DNA from 2 places in the Streptomyces sp. NPDC087906 genome. Region 1 is predicted to be linked to the other one. Evidence: riboswitches for the same ligand, from Rfam matches in the RefSeq annotation. Region 1 holds a riboswitch; the other holds the start of a gene.
What was found. A riboswitch is a leader RNA that binds a small molecule or an ion and turns the genes downstream of it on or off. The one in region 1 is predicted to bind S-adenosylmethionine.
Positions count from the first base shown of each region.

Region 1 (7,478 bases):
CCGGATCTGACGCAGCGGCACCCGCCGCAGGACTGTGTCCATCGTTCTCGGTCGTCCCTGCTCGTCGTGCGCGTACACACGTCGTGCGCGTACACACGTTCCGGGGGGAGGGGGAGCTCTCGCCGTCAGTGTGCCCCGGCGTACGCCTCCTGCCACCCTCCTGCGGCCGACAGTTGGGGAACGGTTGGGCGAACGGCACAGGACGCCGGGACCTACCGGACGCCGGAACCCACAGGACGCGGGACCCCTCCGGACGCGGAACCCCACAGGACGGTGGAACCCACCGGAAGCGGGAACGCCCGAGGGCGGCACCCCCTGGGAGAAGGGGTGCCGCCCTCGGTAAGAACAGCCGATCGACCGGCGGCCGGAGCCGCGGAGGATCAGAAGTCCATGTCACCGCCCGGCATACCGCCGCCGGCCGGGGCCGCGCCGGCCTTCTCCGGCTTGTCGGCGATAACAGCCTCGGTGGTGAGGAACAGCGCCGCGATGGAGGCGGCGTTCTGCAGCGCGGAGCGCGTGACCTTCGCGGGGTCGATGATGCCCTCGGCGATCATGTCCACGTACTCGCCGGTCGCGGCGTTGAGGCCGTGACCGATCGGCAGGTTGCGGACCTTCTCGACGATGACGCCGCCCTCAAGACCACCGTTGACGGCGATCTGCTTGAGCGGGGCCTCCAGCGCGAGCTTCACGATGTTCGCGCCCGTGGCCTCGTCGCCGTCCAGCTCCAGCTTCTCGAAGACCGAGGAAGCCTGGAGCAGAGCCACGCCACCACCGGCGACGATGCCCTCCTCGACGGCGGCCTTGGCGTTGCGCACCGCGTCCTCGATGCGGTGCTTGCGCTCCTTGAGCTCGACCTCGGTCGCGGCGCCGGCCTTGATGACGGCCACGCCGCCAGCCAGCTTCGCGAGGCGCTCCTGGAGCTTCTCGCGGTCGTAGTCCGAGTCGCTGTTCTCGATCTCGGCACGGATCTGGTTGACGCGCCCGGCGACCTGGTCGCTCTCGCCCGCACCGTCGACGATCGTGGTCTCGTCCTTGGTGATGACGACCTTGCGGGCACGGCCCAGCAGGTCCAGGCCGGCGTTCTCGAGCTTGAGACCGACCTCCTCGGAGATGACCGTGCCGCCGGTGAGGATGGCGATGTCGTTGAGCATGGCCTTGCGGCGGTCACCGAAGCCCGGGGCCTTGACGGCGACGGACTTGAAGGTGCCACGGATCTTGTTGACGACCAGGGTCGACAGCGCCTCGCCCTCGACGTCCTCCGCGATGATCAGCAGGGGCTTGCCCGACTGCATGACCTTCTCCAGCAGCGGAAGGAGGTCCTTCACGTTGCCGATCTTGGAGTTGACGATCAGGAGGTACGGGTCGTCGAGCGACGACTCCATGCGCTCCATGTCCGTGGCGAAGTACGCCGAGATGTAGCCCTTGTCGAAGCGCATGCCCTCGGTGAGCTCAAGCTCGAGACCGAAGGTCTGCGACTCCTCGACGGTGATGACGCCTTCCTTGCCGACCTTGTCCATCGCCTCGGCGATGAGCGCGCCGATCTGGGTGTCGGCGGCGGAGATGGAGGCGGTCGAAGCGATCTGCTCCTTGGTCTCCACGTCCTTGGCCTGCTCCAGCAGGGCGCCCGAGACGGCCTCGACGGCCTTCTCGATGCCGCGCTTGAGGGCCATCGGGTTGGCGCCGGCCGCCACGTTGCGCAGGCCCTCGCGGACGAGCGCCTGGGCGAGCACGGTCGCGGTGGTCGTACCGTCACCGGCGACGTCGTCCGTCTTCTTGGCGACTTCCTTGACCAGCTCGGCGCCGATCTTCTCGTACGGGTCTTCGAGCTCGATCTCCTTGGCGATGGAAACACCATCGTTGGTGATCGTGGGGGCGCCCCACTTCTTCTCTAGGACGACGTTCCGGCCCTTGGGGCCAAGGGTGACCTTGACGGCGTCGGCGAGCTGGTTCATCCCGCGCTCGAGACCGCGCCGTGCCTCCTCGTCGAACGCGATGATCTTGGCCATGTGAAGTGGTCCTCCCGGACTGGGGTGGATTCTCCGGACCGCGTCCGCGCCCGCGACGGACGGCCTGAGAGCCCTGCGGTTCCTTGCCCCACCGGCTCTCGGGCCTCGCTGACGAGGTCCATAAGTTGTCACTCTCACGTGCAGAGTGCTAACGCCAATGATTAGCACTCGACCCCCGAGAGTGCAAGCTCCGCCCCCCTGGTCCACACGCACGAGAGGGGACACCAGGACGCACGAGAGGGGACGCCCGGACGCACGAGAGGCCCGGACCCCGGTGTCAGGGTGCGGGCCTCTCGGCGTGAGTGCCGGTGATGCGTCGGTGGCCGATCGCGCCGGGATCAGACGGCGAGCTTGACCATGTCCGCCTGCGGACCCTTCTGGCCCTGCGAGATCTCGAACTCCACTCGCTGACCTTCTTCAAGGGTGCGGTAACCGTCCATCTGGATCGCGCTGTAGTGGACGAATACATCCGCACCACCGTCGACCGCGATGAAGCCGTACCCCTTCTCCGCGTTGAACCACTTGACGGTGCCCTGAGCCATGCCTAACTCCCCTATTACTGGCCCCTGCGCGGGACCGCACTTCGCGCCGGAACGCGTCGACCGCGGCTGAATGTATCTGCCCAACTGCCCTCTGCAACAGGTCAATTAGACGAGAATTCTGGGCATGGCCGATCACGCGAAGCGGTGAATTCACAGCGTTCCGGGGCAAGTCGGGCCAGGCAAAGCGCACGTAACAGTGGCAAAGGGCATCCGGACTTTGGCGCCATGTTGTCGCGTTCTCATATGCGCCCGGCACGCGCGGAGGCGGGGCGGGGGCGGCGCTTCCCGAATAGTAGCGCGCTCAACCACATGGAAGTGCCCCCTCCGCTTCTCTCGCGGAGGGGGCACCGGGCGTCACTCAGCGCAGCCGACAAATGGTCAGCAACCGCCCGCGACCGCCGGGATGATGGAGATTCCGGCGCCCTCGGGGGTGACCGTCTCCAGGCCGCCCTCGAAGCGCACGTCGTCGTCGTTCACGTACACGTTGACGAACCGGCGCAGCTTGCCCTCGTCGTCCAGGACGCGGGCCGCGATGCCCGGGTGGTTCGCCTCCAGCGACTGGATGACCTCGGAGAGGGTGGCGCCCTCCGCCGGGACCTCGGCCTGGCCGCCGGTGTACGTGCGGAGGATGGTGGGGATACGGACCTTGACGCTCATGGTGGCGTGCCTTCCTGAGGTAGTGGGCGGCGGGTTCAGCCGGCCAGGCCGGCGCTGCGGAACGCGTCGAGGCTGGGCTTGATGGTCGCGGTCGGCCCGGTCGTGGGAGCCACCGCGTCGAGGGTCTTCAGTCCGTCGCCCGTGTTCAGGACGACGGTGGTGAGCGTCGGGTCCAGCAGACCCGCGTCGATGAGCTTCTTCGTCACGCCCACGGTCACCCCGCCCGCGGTCTCGGCGAAGATCCCCTCGGTGCGCGCCAGCAGCTTGATCGCGTCGACGATCTGCTCGTCGTTGACGTCCTCGACGGCGCCGCCGGTGCGCCGGGCGATGTCCAGCACGTACGGGCCGTCGGCGGGGTTGCCGATCGCCAGCGACTTGGCGATGGTGTTCGGCTTCTGCGGCCGTACGACGTCGTGGCCGGCCTTGAAGGCGGCGGAGACCGGCGAGCAGCCCTCGGCCTGGGCGCCGAAGATCTTGTACGGCTTGTCCGCGACGAGACCGAGCTTGATCAGCTCCTTGAGCCCCTTGTCGATCTTCGTGAGCTGCGAGCCGGAGGCGATCGGGATGACGAGCTGGTCGGGCAGCTCCCAGCCGAGCTGCTCGCAGATCTCGTAGGCGAGCGTCTTGGAGCCTTCGCCGTAGTAAGGACGGAGGTTGACGTTGACGAAGCCCCAGCCCTCGCCCAGCGGGTCGCCGATCAGCTCGGAGCAGAAGCGGTTCACGTCGTCGTAGTTGCCCTCGATGCCGACGAGTTCACCGCCGTACACGGCGGCCATGACGACCTTGCCCTGCTCCAGGTCGTGCGGGATGAAGACGCAGGAGCGGAAACCGGCCCGCGCCGCCGCCGCGCCGACGGCGCCCGCGAGGTTGCCGGTGGAGGAGCAGGAGAGGGTGGTGAAGCCGAAGGCGCGGGCGGCCTCGACGGCGATGGCGACGACCCGGTCCTTGAAGGAGTGCGTCGGGTTGCCGGAGTCGTCCTTCACGTGCAGGGCGCCGATGATGCCCAGCTCACGCGCGAGGTTGTCGGCCTTGACGAGCTTCGTGAAGCCGGGGTTGATGTTCGGGTGGTCGGCCACATCGGCCGGAACCGGCAGCAGCGGGGCGTAGCGCCAGATGTTGTTGGGGCCTGCCGCGATGCGCTTCTTCAGCTCTTCGGGGGTGCCGCTCGGCAGGTCGTACGCCACTTCGAGCGGCCCGAAACAGCTCTGGCAGGCGAAGATGGGGCCGAGGTCGAAACGCTCTCCGCATTCGCGGCACGAGAGTGCGACGGCGGGTCCGAGGTCGACAGTGTTCTGGACGGTCTGCACAGCCATGAGGCGAGGCCCTTTCTCCTCATCTTCCTCGCGGCGCGTTTCGCCGCAAGACGGAATTGGCACCTTCCCCACCGTGACCTCGCGGTCGGCGGGAGGGTTGCCGGGGCTTCAACGGGCCGTTCCCTCTGCCCCTCTGGATGAGCGGTATGGCGCCGGACCCGGGGTCCGGTGCGTTTGTCACGCGTGATGACCCCGGCATGCGAAGGACATCTGCGTTGTTCAAGACTGTAACCGAAGGAACGGACAGTTGAGAGAGCCGTCCGCGACGCGAGATGGATCACGCGCAGGGAGAGCCGATCGTGCTGGAAGAGGTGGAACGCTGGCTGACCAGCCGTTCCTGGTCCGCCTCGGACCGCAGCCCCGACCGGCTGCTGGTGGCCAAGGCCACACGTGGCACCACCGTGAGCGTCGTGCTCCCGGCACTCGACGAGGAGGAGACGGTCGGCGAGATCGTGTCCGTGATCCGGCGCGAGCTGATGGAAAAGGTGCCTCTCGTCGACGAGCTGGTGGTGATCGACTCCGGTTCGGCGGACCGTACGGGCGAGGTGGCGGCGAAGGCGGGCGCGCGGGTGGTGCACCGCGACGAGATCCTGCCCCGGCTGCCCGCGCTGCCCGGCAAGGGCGAGGTGCTGTGGCGCTCGCTGCTGGTGACGAGCGGCGACATCGTGTGCTTCGTGGACGCCGATCTGAAGCGGTTCTCCGCCGACTTCGTCTCGGGCATCGTGGGCCCGCTGCTGACCGACCAGGACATGCAGTTCGTGAAGGCCATGTACGACCGGCCGCTGGACGACGCGGCGGCGCGGCTGCGGGGCGGCGGCCAGGGCGGCAGGGTCGGCCAGGTCGGCCAGGGCGGCGGGGTCGGCCAAGGCGGCGGGGTCGGCCAGGGCGGCAGGGTCACGGAGCTGGTGGCGCGCCCGCTGCTGAATCTGCACTGGCCGCTGCTGGCGGGCTTCGTCCAGCCGCTGGGCGGCGAGTACGCGGTACGCCGCTCGCTGCTCGAACAGCTCGCGTTCCCCGTCGGGTACGGCGTGGAGCTGGGGCTGCTGGTGGACGCGCTGCACACGGTGGGGCTCGACGCGCTGGGCCAGGTCGACGTGGGGGTGCGCGTCCACCGCCACCAGGACGACCGGGCGCTCGGTCGGATGGCGGCGGCGATCTACCGGACGGCGCAGCTCCGGCTGTCCCGGGCGCATCTGGTGCGCCCGGAGCTGACGCAGTTCGAGCGGGGCGCTGACGGGTTCGTACCGCGCACGTACGCGGTGGACACGGAGGAGCGGCCGCCGATGCGGGAGATCGCCGAGTACGCGTCTCGTCGCGCGGCGTAACCATCCATAATCATTCTTTTTACCTAGATTGACCGGCATGGGTCTGAGTGACGTTCTGGGTCTGAGTGACGTTCTTGACGCCCGGCACGCCGCCGCCGTGTCGAGCGGCCGCATGGCCGAGGCGGGCGGCGCCGCCGAACAGCTCTGGCTGCTGGGCGGGGTGGCGCTCGCGCTGCTCGCGGCAGGGGTGGTCGCGCTGGCCGCCGCGCGCGGCGTGGGCCGCGGGTTCGGTCGGGGCAGGCGCGACGAGTGACCCGCCCGTACGTTTGAGCGTTTCCTGGACGGGCTAGATTTCGGCACATGGTCTCCGAGCAAGCCGCCCAGGTACTCGTCGCGTCCAATCGCGGCCCCGTCTCGTACACCCTCCGTGACGACGGAGAGCTGGAGGCCAGGCGCGGCGGCGGCGGGCTGGTCTCCGGCCTGTCCGCCATAGGTCCCGACACGGACGCCGTGTGGGTCTGCGCCGCGCTCGGCGACGGCGACCGCGAGGCGGTGCGCCGCACCGGCGGCCGGCTCGACCAGGCCGACACGGGCGACCAGCGGGTGCGGATGCTGGGCATCGCGCCCGAGGTGTACGCCGACGCGTACAACGCCGTCGCGAACTCCACGCTCTGGTTCGTCCACCACATGCTCTACCAGACCCCGCTCGAACCGGCCTTCGGCCCGGAGTTCCGCGCCCAGTGGGCGGGCTACGAGGCGTACAACCGCGCCTTCGCCGAGGCCCTGGCCGACGAGGCGGGCGACGGCGCCGCCGTGCTGGTGCAGGACTACCACCTGGCGCTGGTGCCGGGGATGCTGCGGGCGCTGCGGCCCGATCTGCGGATCGGCCACTTCTCGCACACGCCGTGGGCGCCGGTGGACTACTTCCGGCTGCTGCCCGACGACATCGCGCGCCAGTTGCTGCGCGGCATCCTCGGCGCTGACCGCGCCGCCTTCCTGACCCACCGGTGGGCCGACGCGTTCACCGCCTGCTGTACGGAACTGCTCGGCGGCACCGGCAACACGCAGATCGGCGTGCACGGCCTGGGCGCCGACGCGGACTTCCTGCGGGAGCGTGCGCACCGCGCGGACGTGGACGACCGGCTCGTGTCGCTGCGGGAGCAGATCGGCGCGTCCGACGGCGCGCCGCGCAAGGCGATCGTCCGGGTCGACCGCACGGAACTGTCCAAGAACATCGTGCGCGGCCTGCTCGCCTACCGGCAGTTGCTGACCGACCGTCCGGAGTGGCGCGGGCGCGTGGTGCATGTGGCCTTCGCCTATCCGTCCCGGCAGGACCTCGCGGTCTACCGCTCGTACACGGCGGAGGTGCAGCGGGTCGCCGAGGAGATCAACGCGGAGTTCGGGCAGGAGGGCTGGCTGCCGGTGGTCCTGCACGTCGAGGACGACTTCGCCCGCTCGCTCGCCTCGTACCGGCTGGCGGACGTGGCGCTGGTCAACCCGATCAGGGACGGGATGAACCTGGTCGCGAAGGAGATCCCGGTGGTCTCCGACGACGGCTGCGCGCTGGTGCTGTCGCGGGAGGCGGGCGCGTACGAGGAACTGGGCGAGGACGCCGTGGTGGTGAACCCGTACGACATCTCGGCGACGGCCGCCGCGCTGCACACGGCGCTGACGATGCCGGACGACGAACGCGCG
Region 1 is NZ_JBVJLC010000001.1:672,452-679,929, reverse strand. Features, by position in the region: gene ACZ63I_RS03025 (lysylphosphatidylglycerol synthase transmembrane domain-containing protein) at 1-42, opposite strand, end outside; gene groL (chaperonin GroEL) at 381-2,006, opposite strand; gene ACZ63I_RS03015 (cold-shock protein) at 2,345-2,548, opposite strand; gene ACZ63I_RS03010 (MoaD/ThiS family protein) at 2,927-3,205, opposite strand; gene thrC (threonine synthase) at 3,241-4,518, opposite strand; SAM riboswitch class I at 4,535-4,662, opposite strand; gene ACZ63I_RS03000 (glucosyl-3-phosphoglycerate synthase) at 4,818-5,843, shown strand; gene ACZ63I_RS02995 (hypothetical protein) at 5,881-6,096, shown strand; gene ACZ63I_RS02990 (alpha,alpha-trehalose-phosphate synthase (UDP-forming)) at 6,144-7,478, shown strand, end outside.

Region 2 (7,478 bases), on a different contig from region 1:
ACGGACTCCAGCTCGGCGCGCAGCCGCTCCGTCTCGCTCTTCGTCTGGGCACGGGCGGCGGCGAGATCGTCCCGCAACTGCGCCAGCTCGCGCCTGGCCTCCTCGTCGGCGCGCTCCGCCTCCGCCCGCAGGGCCTCCTCGCCCGCGGCGGTCACCAACTTCACCCATCCGGGGGGCCTGAGTACGTACGCGGCGGCGGCCACGTCGACCGGATCGGCGGCCGCCGGCGGCGATCCCGCCTCCAACGCCTCGGCCAGTTCGGGCTGCGCCGCGGCCAGCCGCTCGCCGATCCGCTGGCGGAACAGCGGGTCGCTCTCCAGCGCCGCCGCCATCGCGTTGCCGGCGAACTTCGCGCGCCTGTTCGGGGTGAAACGGGCGTACTGCCGCAGTTGCGTGGGCAGCTCGGCGACGGTCAGGCCGCCGAAAGCGTCCGAGACCAGCGCGACGACCCGCCGCCTGACCCCGTCGGGCAGCGGGCGGTCGAGCACCTCGGCGGCGTCGCCGTCGGCCGCGCCGGCCGACTCAGCACCGCTTGCGGGCTGCTCCACGATCCGTCACCCCACTACCCCTTTCGGGCGGCTCCCTCAGGAGCCGGCGCCCGGCCTGTCCACCAGCTCGATCTGATCCACCGCGTTGCACCAACGGCACCGCACGGACTCGATGGTCTCACTGACCACCTCGCGCTCCTCGACCTTCGGATCCCCTGCCAGGTCCAGATGGACGTACTCGACGGCCTTCGACGTACGTGTCACGTCGAACCGGGTGAGATTGCCGCACAGGGCACAACGCCACCGCTGCTCGGAAGTCGGCTGGGGAACCGTCGCCATCGTGCCGTCCTCTTCTCGTCGCCCGCCACCGCCGTTGCCCGCGGTGGCGTAACCCTACGGCCTTCCGCTTACCCACCGCCTACCCCGAACCCCGGCGAGGCACTCTGTACCGGTACGCCCCCGTACGACATGCTCTGTCAGTGAAAAGGTGGCGGACGACGGACGACGGCCCTGTGGTGACCTACGGCCTGATCGGGCTGTGCTGTCTGGCCTTCCTGGCCAGTCCGCTGTCCGGCTTCAATCCGGTGTACGGGAGAGGCGACGCGCTGCTCGCGGCGCAGAGCGCCTACTTCGAACGGTGGGGCGTCATCCCGAGCCAGTTGCTGACCGGGTCACCGCACGCGCTGCTCACCCCTCTCACCGCCCTGTTCGTGCACGGCAACTGGCTGCACCTGCTCGGCAACATGCTGTTCCTCTACGTCTTCGGCGCGATGGCCGAGGAGCGCATGGGCCGGCTGCGGTTCGCCGTGTTCTACCTCGTCGTCGGCTACCTCGCGCTGACCGCCTACGCCGTCGCCAACGCCTCGTCGCAGGAGACCCTGGTCGGGGCCTCGGGGGCGATCGCCGGCGTGCTCGGTGCCTTCCTCTACCTCTTCCCCAAGGCGCGGGTCACCAGCCTCTTCCCGTTCCTCTTCTTCCTGCCGCTGCGCTTCCCCGCCTGGATCGTGCTGGTCTTCTGGTTCGCCCTGCAGTACGTGGCGCAGCAGCAGACCCCGCCGGACGGCCCTGCCGTCGCCTATCTCGCGCACCTCGTGGGGTTCGGCGGAGGGTTCCTCTACGCCTGGGTGCGGTACTGGCGTACCGATAGAGTGGGGGGTCAGACCGGGGCCACCGAGGGAGAACGCCAACCGTGATCACCGCGATCGTGCTCATCAAGACCAGCGTGGACCGGATCCCCGAGATCGCGGAGGCCGTCGCGGCGCTGGACAGCGTCAGCGAGGTCTTCTCGGTGACGGGGACGTACGACCTGATCGCCATGGTGCGCGTGGCCAACCACGACGACCTGGCCGATGTCATCCCCGGCAGCATCAGCAAGATCAAGGGCGTCGAGGCCACGGACACGCACGTGGCGTTCCGTACGTACTCCCAGCACGACCTGGAAGCGGCCTTCTCGATCGGCCTCGACGCCTGAGTCCGCGCGGCCGGGCGCGTCCCGGTCCTTACGCGGCGTCGCGGTCCGGGACGCAGCGGCCGTCCTCGGTGCGGTAGCTCCACCGCGCGCCGTCGCGCACCAGCTCCGCCACGGCCGCCACGAACCGCTCCACATGCTCGTCGGGGGTGCCGGCGCCGAAGCTGACCCGGATCGCGTTCAGCGAGCGCTCGCCGGGCGCGGCCTCGGGGGCGCCGCACTCCCCCGGCTCCTGCGGGTCGCTGTCCAGCAGCGTCCGCACCAGCGGGTGCGCGCAGAACAGGCCGTCCCGCACCCCGATGCCGTACTCGGCGGAGAGCGCCGCCGCGAAGTGCGAGCTGTTCCAGCCCTCGACCACGAACGAGATGACGCCCACCCGGGGCGCGTCGTCCCCGAACAGCGACAGCACCTTGACCCCCGGCACCTCGGCGAGTCCGGCCCGCACCCGGCCGACCAGCTCCTGCTCCCTGGCCACCAGCGAGTCGAAGCCCGCATCGGTGAGCGCCTTGCAGGCGGAGGCGATGGCGTACACCCCGATCACGTTCGGCGAACCCGCCTCGTGCCGGGCCGAGTTGGCGTGCCAGTCGACGTCCACGCCACCGTCGTCGCGGCGCGTGACCTTACGGCTGGCGCCACCGCCCGCCAGATACGGCTCGGCGGCCAGCAGCCAGTCGGCGCGGCCCGCGAGCACCCCGGAGCCGAACGGCGCGTAGAGCTTGTGTCCGGAGAAGGCCACCCAGTCGACGTCCAGCGCGGCGATGTCCACCGGGTGGTGCGGCGCGAGCTGCGCGGCGTCGAGCACGATCCGCGCGCCGTTGGCGTGCGCGGCAGCGGCCAGTTCCCGTACGGGCCACAGCTCGCCCGTCACGTTCGAAGCCCCGGTCACACAGACCAGCGCGGGCCCCTCACCGGTGCGCGCGGCGAGCGTCCGCTCCAGGATCTCGACGGCCTGGGCCGGGGTCCTGGGCGCGTCCAGGTACGTCACGTCGCTCACACCGGAGGCCCGCCACGGCAGCAGCGCGGCGTGGTGCTCGGTCTCGAAGACGAAGACCTGACAGCCGGCCGGCACGGCGGCGGCGAGCAGGTTCAGCGAGTCGGTGGTGGAGCGGGTGAAGACGACCTGGTCGTCGGCGCGGCAGCCGAGGAACTCGGCCACGGTGCGGCGGCTGTTCTCGAACAGGTCGGTGGAGAGCTGCGACAGGTAGCCGGCGCCGCGGTGCACGCTGCCGTAGTACGGCGCGTACGCGGCGATGTCGTCCCACACCCGCTGCAGCGCGGGCGCGCTGGCCGCGTAGTCGAGCGCCGCGTAGCTGACCTCGCCGCCGGTGACCAGCGGCACGCTGACGTCGCGTCCGAGGACGGGCAGCGGGGCGGTGGTGGTGACGACATCGGAAAACACGGACATGCCAGACTCCCTGGGGACCAGGACCCCACAGCAGAGAGGGGTCCGCGCTTGCCGTAGACCTCGCTGCCTACGGCCTGGTCTTCACCCGGGGCACCCCGCCACGGACGGAGGGTTGCCGGACAGCAAGCCGGGGCCTTAACGCTGTCACTCATGACCTTGGAAAAGAGTCTGGCACAGGGTGCCGCCCGGCCTCAACCTCGTTCCACGTTCCGGACAGGGGTGAGACCGGGCCGCACACCACGGCCCGCGCGCGCCTTACACGCGCTGCGAGGCCGCCACCCAGCGCTCCAGCGTCCGCCCCGCGGCGCCCGAGTCGATCGACTCCGCCGCCCGCGCGAGCCCCGCCGAGAGCTGCATCGTGAGCGGGTCTCCCGTCTGGTCGAGCGCCACCAGGGCAGCCGCCGCGTTCAGCAGCACGGCGTCCCGTACGGGCCCTTCCTCGCCCGCCAGCACCCGGTGGGCCACCTCGGCGTTGTAGGCGGCGTCGGCGCCGCGCAGCGCCTCGACGGGGACGATTTCCAGGCCGACGTCGCGCGGGTCGAACGCCTCCTCGGTGACCTTGCCCTCACGGACCAGCCAGACCCGGGACGTCGCCGTCGTCGTCAGCTCGTCGAGCCCGTCGTCGCCGCGGAAGACCAGCGACGAGTTGCCGCGCTCGGCGAACACGCCGGCCACGATCGGCGCCATCCTCAGGTCGGCGACGCCGACCGCCTGGGCGCGCACCCGGGCCGGGTTGGTGAGCGGCCCGAGGATGTTGAAGGTGGTCTGGGTGCCGAGCTGGGCCCGTGCCGTCGCCGCGTGCCGCAGCGCGGGGTGGAACTTGACGGCGAAGCAGAAGGTGATACCCGCCTCCTCGGCGACCTCGACCACCCGCTCCGGCGTCAGCTCCAGATTGACGCCGAGCTGCCCCAGCACGTCCGAGGCGCCGCTCGCCGACGACGACGCGCGGCTGCCGTGCTTGACCACCTTCGCGCCGGTCCCGGCCACGACGATCGACGCCATGGTCGAGATGTTGACGGTCTTCGCCATGTCACCGCCGGTACCGACGATGTCGACGGTACGGCCGGGCACTTCGATGGTGCGGGCGTGCTCGTACATGCTGCGGACGAGCCCCGAGACCTCCTCGACCGTCTCGCCCTTCGCCCGCAGCGCCACGGCGAAGCCGGCGATCTGCACGTCGGTCGCCTCGCCGCTCATGATCTGGTTCATCGCCCAGGCGGTGTCCTCGACGGACAGGTCCTGGCCGCGCATGAGCGGGGTGAGGACGCCCGGCCAGGTGCGGGCCGCCACGGTGTCGCCTCCGACGGGGGTAACAGCGCTCATGCTCGCTCCTGGGTGTCTGGGGACCGGCCGCAGGGCCGGTGCGACGTGGCCGACGTGGCCGACGTGGCGGCAAGCCTATCGGCGCGCACCGGCGGTGAGATACGCCGAGGGGACGGCCGAGGGCCCCGGCCGGCCCCCTCGCGGGGTGCCGGGCCGGGGCCCTCGGTGGTGTCGGCTGTCGGGCCGGGGATCAGTGGTGGCCGTGGCCGCTCGTGATCTCCTTGTACTCCTCGGCCGTGGGCTTGGGGATCTGGTTCCCCTCGCCGTAGTAGCCCTTGCTGAGCTTGACCCTGGCCTTCTCGACGGGCGAGACCTTGCGCTCGACACCGTTCTCGTCGGTCGTGGGGCCGATCTCGTCCGGCGTGTACTGCTCGTGCGCCGTGAGCTTGTACAGGTCGCCCTGGGCGAGCGGGGTGTGCACCTCGACGAACTCGCCGTGCGGCAGCCGCTTGATGACCCCGGACTCGCGTCCGTGCAGCACCTTCTCGGCGTCCCTGCGCTGGAGTCCGATGCAGATCCGCTTGGTGAGGATGAACACCAGGACCGGGGCGACGAAGAACGCGATCCGGATGACCCAGGTGATCGTGTTGATCGACAGATGGAAGTGCGTGGCGATGAGGTCGTTGCCACCGCCGGCCAGCAGGATCATGTACCAGGTGATCCAGGCGACACCGAAGGCGGTGCGCGTCGGGGCGTTGCGCGGCCGGTCCAGGATGTGGTGCTCGCGCTTGTCGCCGGTGACCCAGGACTCGATGAACGGGTACACGGCGATGGCGGTGAGCACCAGCGGCAGGAGCAGCAGCGGGATGAACACGCCGAGCACGAGCGTGTGTCCGGCGAAGTTGATCTCCCAGCCGGGCATCGCTCGGATCAGGCCCTCGGGCATGCCCATGTACCAGTCGGGCTGGGCGCCGGTGGACACCTGGTCGGGCCGGTAGGGGCCGATGGCCCAGATCGGGTTGACCGAGGCGATGGCGGCGACGATGGCGATGACACCGAAGACCAGGAAGAAGAACCCGCCGGCCTTGGCCATGTAGACGGGGAGCAGCGGCATGCCGACGACGTTCTTGTTGGACTTGCCGGGGCCCGCGTACTGGGTGTGCTTGTGGTAGACGACCAGGATCAGGTGACCCACGATCAGGCCGAGCATGATGCCGGGCAGCAGCAGGATGTGGACCGAGTAGAACCGGGCCACGAAGTCGCCGCCGGGGAACTCCCCGCCGAAGATGAACGTCGAGAGGTACGAGCCGACGATCGGGACGGAGAGGATCGCGCCGTCCACGAACCGGACGCCGGTGCCGGAGAGCAGGTCGTCCGGGAGGGAGTAGCCGGTGAAGCCGGTGAACATACCGAGGACGAACAGCAGGAAGCCGAACATCCAGTTGATCTCGCGGGGCTTGCGGAACGCGCCCGTGAAGAACACGCGCATCATGTGCACGAACATGCCGGCGAGGAAGATCAGCGCGGCCCAGTGGTGGATCTGCCGGATCAGCAGACCGCCGCGGACGTCGAAGCTGATGTGGAGCGTCGAGTTGAACGCCTCCGACATCCGGATGCCCTGGAGCGGGACGTAACTGCCGTGGTACACCACCTCGTTCATCGACGGGTGGAAGAACAGCGTCAGATACACACCCGTGAGGATGATGATGATGAAGCTGTAGAGGCAGATCTCCCCGAGCATGAAGGACCAGTGGTCCGGGAAGATCTTGCGCATGTTGGACTTGGCGAGGGTGTAGATCCCCAGCCTGCCGTCGGCCCAGTCGGCGAGCTTCTCGCCCGCAGGCGCCGTACGGTTCGTCTCGTCAGTCGCAGTACTCATCCGCGCTCCCAGAAGGCAGGACCGACAGGCTCGTCGAAGTCGCCGAGTGCTTGCAGGTTACCCTCACTGTTCACGCCGATGCGCAGTTGCGGAAGGGCGTGGCCGGCCGGGCCGAAGAGCACGCGCGCGCCGTCGGCGAGGTCGAAGGTGGACTGGTGGCACGGGCAGAGCACGTGGTGTGTCTGCTGCTCGTACAGGCTGATCGGGCAGCCGACGTGGGTGCAGATCTTCGAGTACGCCACGATTCCCTCGTGGGACCACTCGAGTTCGCGCTTGTCCTTGATCTCGTCCGGCTGGATCCGCACGATCATCAGGGCCGCCTTGGCGATCTCCTTCTGGAACTCCTCCTGGTCCTCGCTGAGTCCCTCCGGCATGGCGAAGGTCAGCGAGCCCACGGCGACGTCCTCGGGGCGCAGCGGCAGATTCGTGTTCATGTTGATGAGCTGCTTGCCCTTGGCCCACAGCGTGACCCGGAACTTCTTCTCGGGCAGCGGACCCAGGTCGCGCAGCAGCACCACGCCGGCGAGCGGCACGACGGCCAGCGCGCCGAACATGGTGGTGCGGATCAGCTTGCGCCTGCCGAGGGCGGACTCCCTGGCGCCGGCCGCGAAGTCCGCGAGGACCTTGGCCTTGACCTCGGGGGACGCCTCGATCGGGTGGCGGTCGTCGGCGATCTCCTCGTCCGACATCAGCGTCCGGGCCCAGTGGACCGCGCCGGCGCCGATGCACAGCAGTGCGACACCCAGCGTCAGGCCCAGTGAGAAGTTCAGGATGCTGACGTGGCCGAACGGGAAGATGTACTCGATCTTGTCGACCGGGAAGATCACGTAGCACGCGATGAATCCGACCGTCGCCAGGATCGACAGCGTGAACAGGAAGGCGACCACGCGCTCGGACCGGTCGGCCGCCCGCTCGTCGATGTCCTGTACCCGCGGCTGGTGGGCCGGCAGGCCCGGGTCGGCGAAGGGGTCCTTC
Region 2 is NZ_JBVJLC010000009.1:269,219-276,696, reverse strand. Features, by position in the region: gene ACZ63I_RS25760 (NYN domain-containing protein) at 1-548, opposite strand, end outside; gene ACZ63I_RS25755 (hypothetical protein) at 585-827, opposite strand; gene ACZ63I_RS25750 (rhomboid family intramembrane serine protease) at 968-1,681, shown strand; gene ACZ63I_RS25745 (Lrp/AsnC family transcriptional regulator) at 1,678-1,959, shown strand; gene ACZ63I_RS25740 (aminotransferase class V-fold PLP-dependent enzyme) at 1,988-3,361, opposite strand; SAM riboswitch class IV at 3,401-3,517, opposite strand; gene trpD (anthranilate phosphoribosyltransferase) at 3,617-4,684, opposite strand; gene qcrB (cytochrome bc1 complex cytochrome b subunit) at 4,875-6,503, opposite strand; gene qcrA (cytochrome bc1 complex Rieske iron-sulfur subunit) at 6,500-7,478, opposite strand, start outside.
Region 2: linked by a shared signal. The riboswitch ahead of ACZ63I_RS25740 (aminotransferase class V-fold PLP-dependent enzyme) and the one ahead of thrC (threonine synthase) in region 1 are both predicted to bind S-adenosylmethionine.